Linked DNA regions of Actinoplanes teichomyceticus ATCC 31121. The protein of the gene in region 1 interacts with the protein of each later gene in a pairwise test. Links are inferred from orthologs where the notes say so. Each region holds a gene or a part of one and is shown on either strand. Other genes may lie near its edges.

The links. Proteins that work in one complex are often made in the same cells at the same time.
Region 2: the proteins of dnaE (region 1) and rplL interact in binary tests that used the Escherichia coli proteins (3 or more experiments, as listed by UniProt). The link is inferred for Actinoplanes teichomyceticus ATCC 31121 from one-to-one orthologs.
Region 3: the proteins of dnaE (region 1) and ACTEI_RS03245 interact in binary tests that used the Escherichia coli proteins (3 or more experiments, as listed by UniProt). The link is inferred for Actinoplanes teichomyceticus ATCC 31121 from one-to-one orthologs.

What each region holds. Positions count from the first base shown.
Region 1 is NZ_CP023865.1:1,799,886-1,808,363, reverse strand. What follows is about bases 2,419-6,522. They hold dnaE (DNA polymerase III subunit alpha), read right to left. Parts: upstream 6,153-6,522; coding sequence 2,619-6,152; downstream 2,419-2,618. Other genes in these bases: ACTEI_RS08235 (MinD/ParA family ATP-binding protein), read right to left, coding at 6,188-6,522; ACTEI_RS08245 (hypothetical protein), read right to left, coding at 2,419-2,586. In the rest of the region: hisD (histidinol dehydrogenase), read right to left, coding at 1-1,096; ACTEI_RS08250 (LON peptidase substrate-binding domain-containing protein), read left to right, coding at 1,206-1,913; more of ACTEI_RS08245, read right to left, coding at 1,828-2,418; more of ACTEI_RS08235, read right to left, coding at 6,523-7,732; ACTEI_RS08230 (hypothetical protein), read right to left, coding at 7,917-8,478. UniProt on the Escherichia coli protein: DNA polymerase III is a complex, multichain enzyme responsible for most of the replicative synthesis in bacteria. This DNA polymerase also exhibits 3' to 5' exonuclease activity. The alpha chain is the DNA polymerase catalytic subunit.
Region 2 is NZ_CP023865.1:629,432-632,924, reverse strand. The notes cover bases 1-2,840. They hold rplL (50S ribosomal protein L7/L12), read right to left. Parts: upstream 1,694-2,840; coding sequence 1,307-1,693; downstream 1-1,306. Other genes in these bases: rplJ (50S ribosomal protein L10), read right to left, coding at 1,752-2,300; rpoB (DNA-directed RNA polymerase subunit beta), read right to left, coding at 1-708. Outside these bases: ACTEI_RS02910 (hypothetical protein), read right to left, coding at 3,056-3,493. UniProt on the Escherichia coli protein: The binding site for several of the GTPase factors involved in protein synthesis (IF-2, EF-Tu, EF-G and RF3). Is thus essential for accurate translation.
Region 3 is NZ_CP023865.1:688,799-692,341, forward strand. The notes cover bases 1-2,890. They hold ACTEI_RS03245 (pyridoxal phosphate-dependent aminotransferase), read right to left. Parts: upstream 2,071-2,890; coding sequence 931-2,070; downstream 1-930. Other genes in these bases: glmM (phosphoglucosamine mutase), read left to right, coding at 1-632; ACTEI_RS03250 (MmpS family transport accessory protein), read right to left, coding at 2,131-2,890. Outside these bases: more of ACTEI_RS03250, read right to left, coding at 2,891-3,138; glmS (glutamine--fructose-6-phosphate transaminase (isomerizing)), read left to right, coding at 3,327-3,543. UniProt on the Escherichia coli protein: Shows aminotransferase activity with methionine and histidine as substrates, and to a lesser extent also with phenylalanine.

The DNA of each region.
Region 1 (8,478 bases):
CCAGCGACACCGGCGACCAGGCGCCCACGAAGATCGCGCCGGCGTTGCGCACCCGCATCGCCCACTCCCGCGCGTCCCGGGTCTGGATCTCCAGGTGCTCGGCCGCGTACGCGTCGACCACCGCGAGCCCCTGCTCCAGGTCGTCGACCAGCACCACGCCCGACTGCTCGCCGGTCAGCGCGGTACGCACCCGCTCCTCGTGCTTGGTGGCCGGGACCTGGGTGGCCAGCTCGGCCTCGACCGCCGCGACGAGCGGCTCCGAGTCGGTGACCAGCACGCTGGCGGCCAGCGGGTCGTGCTCGGCCTGGCTGATCAGGTCGGCCGCGACGTGCCGCGGGTCGGCGGTCTCGTCGGCCAGGATGGCGATCTCGGTCGGGCCGGCCTCGGCGTCGATGCCGACCACGCCGCGCAGCAGCCGTTTGGCCGCGGTGACCCAGATGTTGCCCGGCCCGGTGATCACGTCGACCGGCTCGCAGCCGTCGGTCTCGTCAGCGCCGGAGGAGCCGTGGCCCAGCATGGCGATCGCCTGGGCGCCGCCGACCCCGTAGACCTCGGTGACGCCGAGCAGCGCGCACGCGGCCAGCACCCGGGAGTCCGGCAGGCCGCCGTTCGCCGCCTGCGGCGGGCTGGCCACCACCAGGCCCTCGACGCCGGCCTCCTGGGCCGGGACCACGTTCATGACCACGGTGGACGGATAGACGGCGAGGCCGCCGGGCACGTACAGCCCGACCCGGCGCACCGGCACCCAGCGCTCGGTGACCGTGCCGCCGTCCACCACCCGGGTGGTGACGTCGGTGCGGCGCTGGTCGGCGTGCACCTTGCGGGCCCGCTTGATCGCTTCCAGCAGGGCGGCGCGGACCTGCGGGTCGAGCGTCTCGGCGGCGGCCGCGATGGCCTCGGCCGGCACCCGCAGGCGCTCCAGCCGGATCCCGTCGAACCTCTCGGTCGCCTCCCGGATCGCGGTGAACCCATGCTGATGGACCGCCTCGACGACGGGACGAATCCTCTCGACGGCCACGGAGACGTCGAGCTGGGCACGGGGCAGCAGACCGCGCGGGTCCCGGCGGGAGCCGCGCAGGTCGATCCGATTCAGCACATGCCCAGTCTAGGGTGCCCTCCGCAGGGTCCGACCACCGCGATACCCGGGCCCAGGCGTTGAGACGCCGACGGGTTGACCAAGGTCAGCGGACGGCTAGTCTGAACGCGTGAGCGATCGGCTGCCGGTCTTCCCGCTGAGCACGGTGCTCTTCCCCGGCCTGGTGCTGCCCCTGCACATCTTCGAGGAGCGTTACCGCGCTCTGGTACGGGAGCTGGCGGCCCGGCCGGCCGAGCCGCCGAGCGAGTTCGGCGTGGTCACCCTCCGGCACGGCAGCGAGGTCGCGCCCGAGCCCGGCGACGGCCCGGCCCCGGCGTCCGCGCCGGTCGGCGCCGCCGATCTGTTCGAGGTCGGCTGCACCGCCGAGCTGCGCCACGTGACCGAGCTGCCGGACGGCCGGTTCGACATCATGACGGTGGGCCGCCGCCGCTTCCGGATCCTCGACGTCGCGCAGGGCGAGGAGCCCTACCTGACCGCCCGGGTCGAGTGGCTGCCCGACGACCAGCTGCCGGATGCCACCGCCGAGCTGCTCAAGCCACGCGTGCTCACCGCGTTCCAGCACTACCTGGAGCTGCTCCGGCCGAACGCGGAGATCCTCGATCAGGTGCCCGACGACGCCACCGTGCTGTCCCACCTGGTCGCGGCGACCGCCCAGCTCACCCTGGAGGAGCGGCACCTGCTACTGGCCGCGCCGGACACCACCACCCGGCTGCGCGCCGAGCTGCGGCTGCTCAACCGCGAGGCCGGTCTGCTGGCCCGGGTGCGGGCGGTGCCGGTGCCGCTGTCGGATCTGGCCCGGCCGGCCAGCCCGAACTGACCGGGTGGTAAGCCGGGTAGGCGTCGTCGTACTGCCCGTGGTTGGGGCCGTAACCGGGCTGCGCACCCGGGTGATCGAGATCCGGGTCGTTCGACCAGCCGGCCAGCAGGGTCAGCACGATCGCCGCGACGAACGCCGGGACCAGCGTCGGCCCGATCGAGTGCAGCTCCGCCGGCGCGAGATAGGTCGCGCCCTGCGCGGCGGTGGCCCGCCAGTGGTCGTACGCGTCGCGGCCGAACATCTCGCCGAGCGGCGCCGCCACCCCCTGCGCGGCCACCCCGGCGCCGATCACCACACCGAGCATCAGCGCCGGCCCCCGGTCCCGGCGCAGCACCAGCCAGGCGGTGATCGCCACGAGCAGGCCGAAGCCGATCCCGAGCAGGGTCATCCAGCCGTCCGCGGCGATGTACTGCTCCGGCGACGGGTCGTTGACCACCAGACCGTTGTCCCCGGCGTCGATCACCGGCACACCCGGCGCGAGCGCGTGCCACAGCAGCCCGAGCGGGACGCCGAGCACGGCGACCACCGCGCCGCTGCCGAACGCGACGCCCAGCACCCGCCGCCACGGCCGGCGCGGCCCCTGCTGCAGCCGCCACCACGGCGGGCGCGCCGCCGGATGCTCGATCGGCGCCGCCGGCTGCTCGACGACTTCCGGCTGTTCCTCGGGTTGCACCCTCTGATCCTCCCAGATCCGCCGGCGCGGCCTCAGGCCACAGCCGCGGGGCCGAGGATCATCTTGAGATCGGCGCGCAGCGCGGGCGTCGCCGCGACCCGCGGAGTGAGCAGCCGCCAGACCTCGGTCGCCTTGCCGCGTTGCAGGTGGACGTGCACCTCGGTGTCGCCGGGGTGGCTGCTCAGGATGTCTTTCAGCTCGTCGACCAGCGGCGGGGTGACCCGGGTGAACGGCATGGTCAGCACCACCGGCTTGCTGTCCGGGTTGTGTGAGATGTCAGGGATGGACATGTCCATCGCCATGATCCGCGGGGTGTCGTCGCGCCGGTCCACCCGGCCCTTGACCACCACGATCGCGTCCTCGGCGATGTACTGCCCGACCAGCTCGTAGGTGTTCGGGAAGAACAGCGTCTCCACGCCGCCGGCGAGGTCCTCGACGGTGGCCGAGGCCCACGCCCGGCCCTGCTTGGTGATCCGGCGCTGCACCCCGGTCAGGATGCCGGCGATCGTCACCACCTGGCCGTCCTGCACCGAGCCGTCCTCGCTCAGCGCGGCGATGCTGATGTCCGCGTTGCTCTGCAGCACCTGCTCCAGGCCGGCCAGCGGGTGGTCGGAGACGTAGAGGCCGAGCATCTCCCGCTCGAAGACCAGCTTGTCGCGCTTGTCCCACTCGCTGTCGCCGATGGTCGGCATCGCCACCGTCGCCGACGGGCCGCCGGCGGTGTCGCCGAACGCGCCGAACAGGTCGAACTGGCCGGCCGCCTCGTTCCGCTTCACCCCGGCGTACGCGTCGATCGCCTCGGCGTGCACGGCGAGCAGGCCCTTGCGGGTGTGCCCCATCGAGTCGAACGCGCCCGCCTTGATCAGCGATTCGATGGTCCGCTTGTTGCAGGCCACCGCGTCCACCTTCGACAGGAAGTCGTAGAAGTCGGTGTACTCGCCCTTCTCCTTGCGGCAGCGGACGATCGCCTCCACCACGTTGCCGCCGACGTTGCGGACCGCGCCCAGCCCGAACCGGATGTTGTCGCCGACCGGGGTGAACGGGCCGGCCGACTGGTTCACGTCCGGCGGCAGCACCTGGATGCCCATGCGCCGGCACTCGGCGAGGTACACCGCCATCTTGTCCTTGTCGTCGCCCACGCTGGTGAGCAGGCCGGCCATGTACTCGGCCGGGTAGTGCGCCTTGAGGTAGGCCGTCCAGTACGACACCAGGCCGTACGCCGCGGAGTGCGCCTTGTTGAACGCGTAGCCGGCGAACGGCACCAGCACGTCCCACACCGCCTGGATCGCCTCGTCGGAGTACCCGTGCGCGCGGCAGCCGTCGCGGAACGGGATGAACTCCTTGTCGAGGATCTCCTTCTTCTTCTTGCCCATCGCCCGGCGCAGCAGGTCGGCCTGGCCGAGCGAGTAACCGGCGAGGATCTGCGCGGCGCGCTGCACCTGCTCCTGGTAGACGATCAGGCCGTACGTCGGTTCGAGGATCTCCCGCAGCGGCTCCTCCAGCTCCGGGTGGATCGGGGTGATCTCCTGGAGCTTGTTCTTGCGCAGCGCGTAGTTGGTGTGCGAGTCGACGCCCATCGGGCCGGGCCGGTACAGCGCCAGGACGGCCGAGATGTCCTCGAAGTTGTCCGGTTTCATCAGCCGCAGCAGCGACCGCATCGGCCCGCCGTCGAGCTGGAACACGCCCAGCGTGTCACCGCGGGCCAGCAGGTCGTACGCCGCCTTGTCGTCCAGCGGCAGGGCCAGCAGGTCCAGCGGCTTGCCGTGGTTGAGCTCGATGTTCTTGTTCGCGTCGTCGATGATGGTCAGGTTCCGCAGGCCCAGGAAGTCCATCTTCAGCAGGCCGAGCGTCTCGCAGGTCGGGTAGTCGAACTGCGTGATGATCACGCCGTCGGTGGCCCGGCGCATCAGCGGGATGTGGTCGATGATCGGCTCGGCGGACATGATCACGCCGGCGGCGTGCACACCGGTCTGCCGGATCAGGCCCTCGATGCCGCGCGCGGTGTCGATCACCTTCTTGACGTCCGGGTCGGTCTCGTAGAGCGAGCGGATCTCCCCGGCCTCGTTGTACCGCTTGTGCTCCTTGTCGAAGATGCCGGAGAGCGGGATGCCCTTGCCCATCACGTCCGGCGGCATGGCCTTGGTGATCCGGTCACCGACCGCGAACGGATACCCGAGCACCCGGGCCGAGTCCTTGATCGCCGCCTTCGCCTTGATCGTGCCGAACGTCGCGATCTGGGCGACCCGGTCCTCGCCCCACTTCTCGGTCACGTAACGGATCACCTCACCGCGCCGACGCTCGTCGAAGTCGATGTCGACATCCGGCATCGAGACCCGCTCGGGGTTGAGGAACCGCTCGAAGATCAGGCCGTGCGGGATCGGGTCCAGGTCGGTGATGCCCATCGCGTACGCGACCAGCGAACCGGCGGCCGAGCCACGCCCCGGGCCGACCGCGATGCCGTTGTTCTTGGCCCACTGGATGAAATCGGCGACCACCAGGAAGTACGCCGGGAAGCCCATCTGGATGATCACGCCGAGCTCGTACTCGGCCTGCTGGACGTGGGTGTCCGGGATCCCGTCCGGGAAGCGCCGCCGCAGCCCCTCGAACGCCACGTGCCGGAAGTACTCCTCCTCGGTGTAGCCGTCCGGGATCGGGAACCGGGGCATCAGGTTCTTGAAGGTGAACATCCCGTCGATGTCCACCTTCTCCGCCACCAGCAGCGTGTTGCGGCAGCCGGCCTGCCAGGCGTCGGAGGAGTCGACGGCGCGCATCTGGTCGGCCGACTTCACGAAGTAGCCGGAGCCGTCGAACCGGAACCGGTTCGGGTCGGCCACGTTGCTGCCGGTCTGCACGCACAGCAGCACGTCGTGCGCCGCGGCCTGCTCCTCGTGGGTGTAGTGCGAGTCGTTGGTGACCAGCGGCGGGATGTTCAGCTTCTTGCTGATCTCCAGGAGCCCGTCGCGGACCCGCTTCTCGATGTCCAGACCGTGGTCCATGATCTCGAGGAAGTAGTTGTCCTTACCGAGCGCTTCCTGGTACATCGCGGCCGACTTGAGCGCCTCGTCGAACTGCCCCAGGCGCAGCCGGGTCTGCACGGCGCCGGACGGGCAGCCGGTGGTGCCCATGATGCCCTCGGCGTGCTCGGCGATGATGTCGAAGTCCATGCGCGGGTACTTGCCGAGCTGACCCTCGATGGAGGCCCGCGAGTTGAGCCGGAACAGGTTCTTCAGACCGACCGCGTTGCGTGCCCACATGGTCATGTGCGTGTACGCACCGTTACCGGAGATGTCGTCCGACTTCTGCTCCGGACGACCCCACTTGATCCGGCTCTTGGTCAGTCGCGACTCCGGCGCGACGTACGCCTCGACCCCGATCACCGGGATCACGTCAGCGGCCTTGGCCTGCGTATAGAAGTCGTACGCGCCGTGCATGTTGCCGTGGTCGGTGATCGCCGCGCCGGGCATCCCCAGGCGTTTCGCCTCGGCGATGAGCTCCTTCACCCGGGCCGCTCCGTCGAGCATCGAATACTCGGTGTGAACGTGCAGGTGCACGAAGGAGTCAGACACCCGGGCCCCCTCTTCTGTTGGCGGAGCGGATCAGCTTACTCCGCGAAGGGTTCCAGCATCACCGACGCCGCCCGCAGCCACGCCTGCCGGGTGTCCGGCTGCAGATCGGCGTACTCGATCGAGGAACCGACCTCCAGCGCCGGGTCGTAGGGCACCACCGCGACCGCGCGGGTCCGCGTCGCGAAGTGCTTCTTGAAGTCCTCCAGCAGCGGCAGAGCGCCCGGCGACGGACACGAGATCAGCGTCACGGCGTTCGCCACCATGTCGCCCATCCCGCTCTCCTCGAGCACGTCGAGCATCCAGTCCGCGGTGAACGCGGCGTCCTCCCGGGGCACCGTGGTGATCACCAGCTGGTCGGCCATCCGCATGACCGTCTGCCAGTTCACGCTCTCCACGTTGTTGCCGGTGTCCACGCAGATCACATCGTGGGTGCGGCGCAGCAGGTCGGTCACCCGGCGCACGGTGCCCTGGTCCAGCCGCTGGGCGAAGCGCGGGTTCTCCTCCCCGGCCAGCACGTCGTACGACCCGTCGGAGGCGTGCCGCAGGTACGCGTCGAGCTCCTGCAGCAGCGTGTCGCCGTGCAGGCTCTCGATCCGCGCCAGGTCGGCCAGCAGGTGCTTGATGGTCCGGGCGTGCCGGGCGCTGCCGGCGCGCAGGCCCAGCGTGCCGCGCAGCTCGTTGTCGTCCCAGGCCAGCACGCCACGCCCGCGGACGCTGCCGATGGTCGCCGCGGCCAGCACGGTGGCGGTGGTCTTGTGCACGCCGCCCTTGGGGTTGGCGAAGGCCAGCACCCGGGGTTGCCCGAGCTTGCGCCGCATCACCGCGACCGCCCGGTCCAGCCCGTCGTCGGTGCGGGTCTGCCGCCATTCGATCCGCGCGCCGGCCGGCGAGGACGGCGCGGCCGGGCCCGCGTGGGCCGTGGGCGGTTGGGCCGGGAGCGACTGGGCCGGGCCCGGCTGGACCGGAAGCGGCGGGGCCGGGGGCGGCGCCGTCGTGGCCGGCGGGGAGACCGGGGCGGGAGCGTACGCCGGCGGGTAGGCCGCCCGATGCGGATACCCGGTGGGCTGCGGGTATCCGTTGGGCTGCGGCGCGGGCGGCGGGTAGCCGGGAGCCGGCGGGTACACGCTGCGGGCCGGCGGCGCGGCGGCCGCGGGTGGCGGCGCGGCCGGTGGCGGCGCCGCGACCGGTGGCGGCGGCGCGGCCGGTTGCGGCGAGCGCGGCGGCGGGTCGAAGAAGCTGTGCTGTTGCTGCTCGGAGCGGGCCTGCCAGCGCGGGTCGAGCGGGTTGATCGGGCGCTGCGGCAGCGGCCGCTGCGGCTCCGCGCCGCCCGGGAAACGCTGCTCCGGCTCGGGGGCGCGGCGCTGGCCGTCATATCCCCGGGGATCGAGCGGGTTGACCGGCCGGGCCGCCGCGCGTGCCGGCGTAGGCGCCTGCTGGCCCCATTGCTGCGGAACCGCGGCCGGTTCCGGCGGCTCCTCGGCGTCCTCGGCGCGGTGACCATGCCGGGCACGGTCGAGCAGGGCCCGCCAGCGCGGGGCTGGTTCCGCAGGCCGGCCCCAGCCGGTCTCGGTCCCGTCCACGGCTTGTCCTTTCTGCGCCTACCCGACGTCGTTCTCCGGCGAGGGGGTCTCGCCATGACAGGCTACGGACGAGAACCCTATTCGGGCCACCGGCCCAGCGCCCATCCCCCTGTCGTTCTTGATCACATGGCGGCACGCTGGTCGTGCACGTGCATCCGCCCGAACGTCGCCTGGACCGGAAAAGCTAACGGCCGGGTCCGACGCCGGATGGCCCGGACGATCCCCCGGATCCGTCATGAGCAGCACTCATCTCGCCATCCGAGGGTACGGCAAGCGGCTGCGGTGACGACCCGGCGGCGGTCGCCAGCCCCACCACGCCCCGAGCGGGTGAGGTGGAACTCACAGTGAACCCGATCGACGACGGTAACCGTCCCGGGGAGGCGGTGGCAACCTCCGGGACCGTGGTCGGCACCGGCGCCGCCGACGGCTCGGCGGAGACCGTGCCGCGCTCCTCCGGCAGCGGCGGCCGGAACTCGGTGCGGTCCAGGCCGCGCACCTCGGGGGCCGGATCGACGGCCCGGACCCCGGGCCGGGACGCGATGCCGTCCAGCGCCGAGGGCGAAGCGCGGACCACGGCCGCGAAGACACAGGCACACCCGGCCCGGTACGCCGCGGCCTCCCGCGCCGCGATCCGGGCGGCCTTCCCGTACGTCTCCCGCAGGCTCCGCTCCCGCCGGGTGTCCCCGGTCAGCCCCCGCTCCAGCCGCAGATAGTCGGCCTGCTCCCGATCGCGGACCACGGCCGCG
Region 2 (3,493 bases), 1.2 Mb from region 1 along the record:
CTCGGACCAGCCGAAGCGCTCGCGGATCTGGTCGGCGGACCAGCCGATCGCCTTCAGCAGGACGGTGACAGCCTGGCGACGCTTACGGTCGATACGGACACCGACGGTGTCGCGCTTGTCGATGTCGAACTCCAGCCAGGCACCCCGGCTCGGGATGACCTTGACGCTGGTGAGGTCGCGGTCGGAGGTCTTGTCCGGCTCCTTGGTGAAGTACACGCCCGGCGAACGGACGAGCTGGCTCACCACGACGCGCTCGGTGCCGTTGATGACGAACGTCCCCTTGGGGGTCATCATCGGGAAGTCACCCATGAACACGGTCTGGCTCTTGATCTCGCCAGTCGTGTTGTTGGTGAACTCCGCGGTCACGAACAGCGGCGCGCAGTAGGTCAGGTCCTTCTCCTTGCACTCCTCGATCGAGGCCTTGACCTCGTCGAACCGGGGAGATGAGAAGGACAGCGACATAGTGCCGGAGAAGTCCTCAATGGGACTGATCTCTTCGAGGATCTCTGCGAGGCCCGAGTGGGCGTGCGGGTCGTCCGTCGTCCGGGCCTGCCAGGCCTCGTTGCCGACCAGCCAGTCGAAGGACTCCGTCTGGAGGGCGAGGAGGTTGGGGACCTCTAGCTGCTCGGTGATCCGGCCGAAAGAGACACGGCGGGGTGCGTAAGCGCTCGACGTACGGCTGGTCTTCGCAGGGCGGGAAGCTGCCAAGATGCGTCCTTCCGAGGACCGGTGCTGCTATGCGGCTGAGTTGCTGGTGCAACTGGTCTGCGTGCACTCCAAAAGACACCCAACGAAATCCACGTAGATGGATATCCCGGCAGGCGTCAAGACAGAAGGCAGCGCAAACTAGCAGTGTAGCCGCTTGGCTAACCGCTGTCCAGCCCACACCTGAGGTGGCCCGCGGAACGTGTCCCCGACGCCGCTGACCTGCGAATTCCCGGTCAGTGCCGTGGTCGGGGCCGCTCAGAGACGCGGCAACTCTTCCTCCGGTGCTGGTCCGTGGTCATCGGGTCTGCCGAATACCCATGGGCCGGCTGTTGCAAGCGCGGAAACTTGCTGCCATCAGCGTGCCTGTCAGCGGACACTCAGTCAAGGGCTGTGCCGCGGGTCGGACCCACCCGGTCGTCCGGCCGCCGCACCCAAGGGACCTTAACGCATGAATGGCCGGCTTTGGCAGCCTCTGTCGGATCCGCCGGAGCCGATCCGGAGGTGTCGCGCCGAGCACCGCGTACACCTGCCGGAACACCGATGGCGGAGACCCGGAACGGGTCTCCGCCATCGACGGGAAACGCTGTGGAGCGTCAGATCACTTGAGGGTGACCTTGGCGCCCTCGGCCTCGAGCTTGGCCTTGGCGGCCTCGGCCTTCTCCTTGTTGACGCCCTCGAGGATCGCCTTCGGCGCGCCCTCGACGGTGTCCTTGGCCTCCTTCAGGCCCAGGCCGGTCAGCTCACGCACGACCTTGATGACCTGGATCTTCTTGCCGCCGTCGCTCTCCAGAACGACGTCGAACGAGTCCTTCTCCGCCTCGGCCTCGGGCGCGGCGCCACCGGCGGCCGGGCCGGCCGCGATCGCGACCGGAGCCGCGGCGGTGACCTCGAAGGTGGTCTCGAACTGCTTCACGAACTCGGAGAGCTCGATCAGCGTCATCTCCTTGAACGCGTCGAGCAGCTCTTCGGTGCTGAGCTTCGCCATGTCAGGCAACCTTTCCTAGCAACTGATGTAAAACGTGCGTGGATTCCGCGTGGCGCGCTCAGGCGGCCTCGGCGGAACCTTCCTTCTCGCGCTTCTCCTGCAGGGCCGCCCCGAGGCGAGCGACCTGCGACAGCGGGGCCTGGAACAGCCCGGCCGCCTTGGTGAGGTTGCCCTTCATGGCGCCGGCCAGCTTGGCCAGCAGCACCTCACGGGACTCGAGGTCGGCAAGCTTGTTGACCTCGTCCGCCGTGAGCGCCTTGCCCTCGAAGACACCGCCCTTGATGACGAGAGCGGGGTTGGCCTTGGCGAAGGCACGAAGGCCCTTGGCCGCCTCGACCACGTCACCGCTCACGAAGGCGAGCGCGGTAGGACCGGTGAACAGCGTGTCGAGACCCTCGATACCCGCGTCGCCCGCGGCACGCTTCGCGAGCGTGTTCTTGGCGACGGAGTACTTGGCCTGCTGGCCGAGCGCCCGCCGCAGCTCGGTGAGCTGCTTGACGGTGAGGCCGCGGTATTCGGTCAACACGGTGGCCGTCGAGTCACGGAAGCTCTCCGTCAGCTCGGCGACGGCCGAGGCCTTGTCAGCCCGGACCGGCTTGTCCGCCATGTCCCTCCTCTCTCAGTGCTCGTTGCCACTGGTCGAGAGGGTCCGAACAAGCAAAACGCCCCGGCGCAGGGCACGGGGCGGACTCAGGCACGCGCGGACGCACGCCTCACATCACGAACCGTTCTCCCTGCGCAGGTCGCCCGCTCGTTGCGGGACCTTCGGCCGCGGCGTGCGTCTGACGACGCCCACAGCGGCGACCAGCGGTCTATGGGTGGAACTTCGAGAATCGAGACTACGCGGCCCCACCGCGAAAGCCAAATCGCGGTCGCCCACCCCGCTCATCCCTCGCCTGCTGCCGACCCCGCCGGCCGCCACCCCGGGCCCGCTGTGACGCCCGAGGCCGCTCCGGCTCCCGGCGGTCCGCTTTCCGGTACGACCGGCGAGTCCCGCCCGTAGGCTTCTCCGCCACGCCCCGTGGCTGTCCCGCGCGGCGTGCCGGCGACCCCGGACCCGGCCGCGCGCCGGGACCGCCGGGACCCCCGGCCCCGGACCCCCGGACCCCCCGGACCGCCGGAACCCAGGAGCGCCGGGACCCTGGACCGCCCGGACCGCCGGGATCCCCCGGAGCGCCGGGACCGTGGCCTTGGGGACGGCCGGGAACGTGGGACCGCGGAGGCTCGGTGGCGCCGTCCGGCCCGGCCGGAGAGCGCCGGCCCTCCCGGCCCGGCGAAGCATCGGTGGCACCGGCCCGCCCGGCCGGAGAGCGCCGTCCGGCCCGGCCCGAGCCGGCAGGCGAGGGCGGCCGCGAGCCGGGGTCAGGAACGGGAACGGCGCAGCCGCGCGTAGCCGGCCAGAGCGACCGCGCACCACGCGAGACTCCAGGCGGTCAGCCGCCACAGATCGCCGACCGGCGGGGTGCTCCCGTCGCTCAGCGCCCGGGCGACGGCCATCACCGGCGGCGCCAGCCACGGGACGATCGAGCCGGTCAGCCCGAGCACGATCACCAACAGCGAGCCGGTGACCAGGACCGTGACTCCGGGCAGCACCCGCCGGGTGACCGCCCGGCCGGCCAGCGCGCCGAGCGCCACCGCGGCGAGCAGCGACAACAGGTGCGCCAGCACCCCGAGCAGGACACCGGCCGGCAACGACGACTCCGCCGAACCGGGCAACGGGCCCCGGATGCCGTGCAACAGCCACGGGGCCAGCATCGCGCCGGCGCAGACCACCCCACCCGCGACCAGGGCCGCGAGCAG
Region 3 (3,543 bases), 1.1 Mb from region 1 along the record:
CGCACGACGGCGACGCCGACCGCTGCCTGGCGGTCACCGCGTCCGGCGACGTGGTGGACGGCGACCAGATCATGGCCATCCTGGCGCTGGCCATGCGCGACGCCGGCACGCTGACCGGGGACACCCTGGTCGCGACCGTGATGAGCAACCTGGGCCTGCGGATCGCGATGAAGCAGTCCGGGATCAAGCTGATCGAGACCAAGGTCGGCGACCGGTACGTGCTGGAGGAGCTGCAGAGCGGCGGCCTGGCGCTGGGCGGCGAGCAGAGCGGGCACATCGTGATGCCGGCGTTCGCCACCACCGGCGACGGCGTGCTGACCGGCCTGCACCTGATGGCGCAACTCGCGGCGACCGGCAAGTCGCTGGCCGACCTGGCCGCCGTGGTGCACCCGCTGCCGCAGGTGCTGATCAACGTCAGGGTGGGCGACCGGGAGGCCGGCGCCGCGGCGCCGACCGTCCAGGCCGCGGTGGCGCTGGCCGAGAACGAGCTCGGCGAGACCGGGCGGGTGCTGCTGCGCCCCTCCGGTACGGAGCCGCTGGTCCGGGTGATGGTCGAGGCCGCCACCGAGGACAAGGCGCGCAGCGTGGCCGAGCGGATCGCCGACGAGGTACGGGCGGCGAGCCCGGCCTGATCCGCAATCGTGTGGACGGCCCCGGGGTGTGATCCCGGGGCCGTCTGCTGTTCGCGGTGTTCTGCCGGGCCGGCGGTGTTCTGCCGGGCCGGCTTTCCGGGGCCGTCTGCTGTTCGCGGTGTTCTGCCGGGCCGGCGGTGTTCTGCCGCACCGGCTTCCCGGGAGCCGCCCGCTGGGCCGGCTTCCCGGCTGTCGCGGACTCGGGTGATGCTCAGCCGGCCCGCGGTGGGTCTGAGCTGTCCCAGCTATCCGCGGCCTCGGGTAGTGCAAGCTTTCTCAGCCGGTCCGCGGCCTCGGGTCAGGCGAGCTTTCTCAGCCGGTCCGCGGCCTCGTCGATCACTTCGGCGCGTTTGCAGAAAGCGAACCGGATCAGGTGCCGCCCGGCCTCCCGGTGGTCGTAGAAGACCTGGGTGGGCACCGCGACCACGCCGCACCGCCCGGGCAGCTGACGGCAGAACTCGACGCCGTCGGTCCCGCCCAGCGGCCGGATGTCGGCGGTCACGAAGTACGTCCCCTCGGACGGCAGCACGTCGAACCCGGCCGCGGCGAGCCCGGCGCTCAGCCGGTCCCGGTTGGCCCGCAGAGCGGCCGTGAAGCCGGTGAAGTACGAATCCGGCAGCCCCAGCGCAACCGCCACGGCCGGCTGCAACGGCGCCGCGTTGACGAAGGTCAGGAACTGCTTGACCCGCAGCACCGCGGAGACCAGCCGGGCCGGGCCGGTGACCCAGCCGACCTTCCAGCCGGTGCACGAGAACGTCTTGCCGGCCGACGAGACGCGCAGCGTGCGCTCGCGCATCCCGGGCAGGCCGGCCAGCGGGACGTGCGCCTCGTCGAAGACCAGGTGCTCGTAGACCTCGTCGGTCACCGCCCAGGTGTCGTGCTCCTGGCACAGCTCGGCGACCAGGCCGAGCTCGGCCGGGGTGAACACCTTGCCGGTCGGGTTGTGCGGCGAGTTGAGCAGCACCAGCCGGGTCCGCGCGCCGAACGCCGCCCGTAGTTCCGCCTCGTCGAACGAGTACCGCCCGTCCGGGCCCGGGCGCAGCGTGACCGGCCGCCGGACCGCTCCGGCCAGCGTGATCGAGGCGGCGTACGAGTCGTAGTACGGCTCGAAGCAGACCACCTCGTCGCCCGGCTCGCAGAGCGCCAGGATCGCCGCCGCGACCGCCTCGGTGGCGCCGGCGGTGACCGCGACCTCGGTGTCCGGGTCCCTGGTCAGGGCCCAGAACCGCTGCTCGTGCTCGGCGACGGCGTGCCGCAGCGCGGGGATGCCGGCCAGCGGCGGGTACTGGTTGGCGCCGGAGGCAAGCGCTCGGGCGGCGGCGGCCAGCATCTCCGGCGGGCCGTCGGTGTCCGGGAAGCCCTGCCCGAGATTGATCGCGCCGGTACGCGCGGCCAGCGCCGACATCTCGGTGAAGATCGTGGTTCCGAACGGGCGCATCCGCTCGACCAGGGGGTCGGTGCTCACCGTGCTCCGTCTCTCTCGGGAGGGGCTGCGGTCCTAGTTCAGGGTCAGCTTGTTGCAGGTGGCCGTGGCGATCCGGCCGGAGGCGGTGTGCTCGGACGCCGTCCGGCCGTCCACCGTGGCCCGGCAGGTGATGGTGCCATCGTTGATGGACCTGCGCACCGCCCACACCGAGATCAGCGACGGCCCCTGCATGGTGAGTGTCAGCCGCCACGGCAGTTGCGCGTCGGGGATCGTCTTGGGCAGGCCGTTCAGCTTCTCGGTGTAGAAGATGGTGGCTGGTCCGTCCCCGCTCACCTCGTACTCCACGGTGACTTTCTGACCGCCGGGGATGTCCGGCAGGCCGGGCAGGTCGCTCGGCAGGGTGGGCACCACGGTCGGCAGCGCGGTCGGGAAGCCGTCCACCGCCTCCTGGGCCTTCTCCTTGCCGCGCTGGTAGAGCAGCACCCCGGTGGTCGCCACGCCGCCGCAGAGCAGCAGCGTGATGGCGAGGATCAGGGCGATCAGCGGGGTGTTGCTGCGCCGCGGGGGCGCCGGGTGCCCGGGCGCGGGGGACTGAGGGCCGTACCCCGGGTGGCCGCCGGGTGGGGGCGCTGCCTCGTAGCCCGGGTGGTCCGCAGAGCCGTAGCCCGGGGGCGGTGTGCCGTAGCCCGGGTGGTCCGCAGAGCCGTAGCCCGGGGGCGGTGTGCCGTAGCCCGGGTGGTCCGCAGAGCCGTAGCCCGGGGGCGGTGTGCCGTAGCCCGGGTGGTCCGCAGAGCCGTAGCCCGGGGGCGGTGTGCCGTAGCCCCGGTGGTCCGCAGCGCCGTGCCTGGGATGCCCACCGCGCGGCTGCGCGCCGTGTCCCGGGTGGCCGGCCGGCGCCGCGCCCGGGCCGTCCGGATAGGAGTCGTGGTACGGCTCGCCGGCCGGGTACGCCGAAGTGGGGTCGTAAGGCGGTGGTGACGAGTGGCCGACGGGGGGAAACTCCGCTGTCGGCGGGTAGTCCCGGGGCGGCAGCGCGGCATGCCCCGGACCGAACTCCGGCGGCTCGCGCCGATCGCTCATCTTCCTCTCCCATCAGCCGATGCCGACGGTACGCCAGACACGCACGTCAACGTCACCCACCCGGATGGGCGGGTCGCGCGCCGGACCGGCCCACCGGCCTGCCCGTCTATGTTTCCGATCACGTACGATGCTCAGAACGGTGCTTCTCGCGCATGACGTTTGCGTGAAAGTCGGCTACGCTGCCCGGCATGTGTGGGATCGTGGGTTACGTTGGCAGTCGTCCGGCCCTGAGCATCGTCCTCGATGGTCTCCGGCGCCTGGAGTACCGCGGGTACGACTCCGCGGGCGTCGCCGTCATCGACAATGACGAGGTTCGTACCGAGAAGCGGGCCGGCAAGCTGGCCAACCTGGAGAAGGCTCTCTCCGAGCGCACCGGCGACGGGATCGCCGCGGGGCGTACCGGCA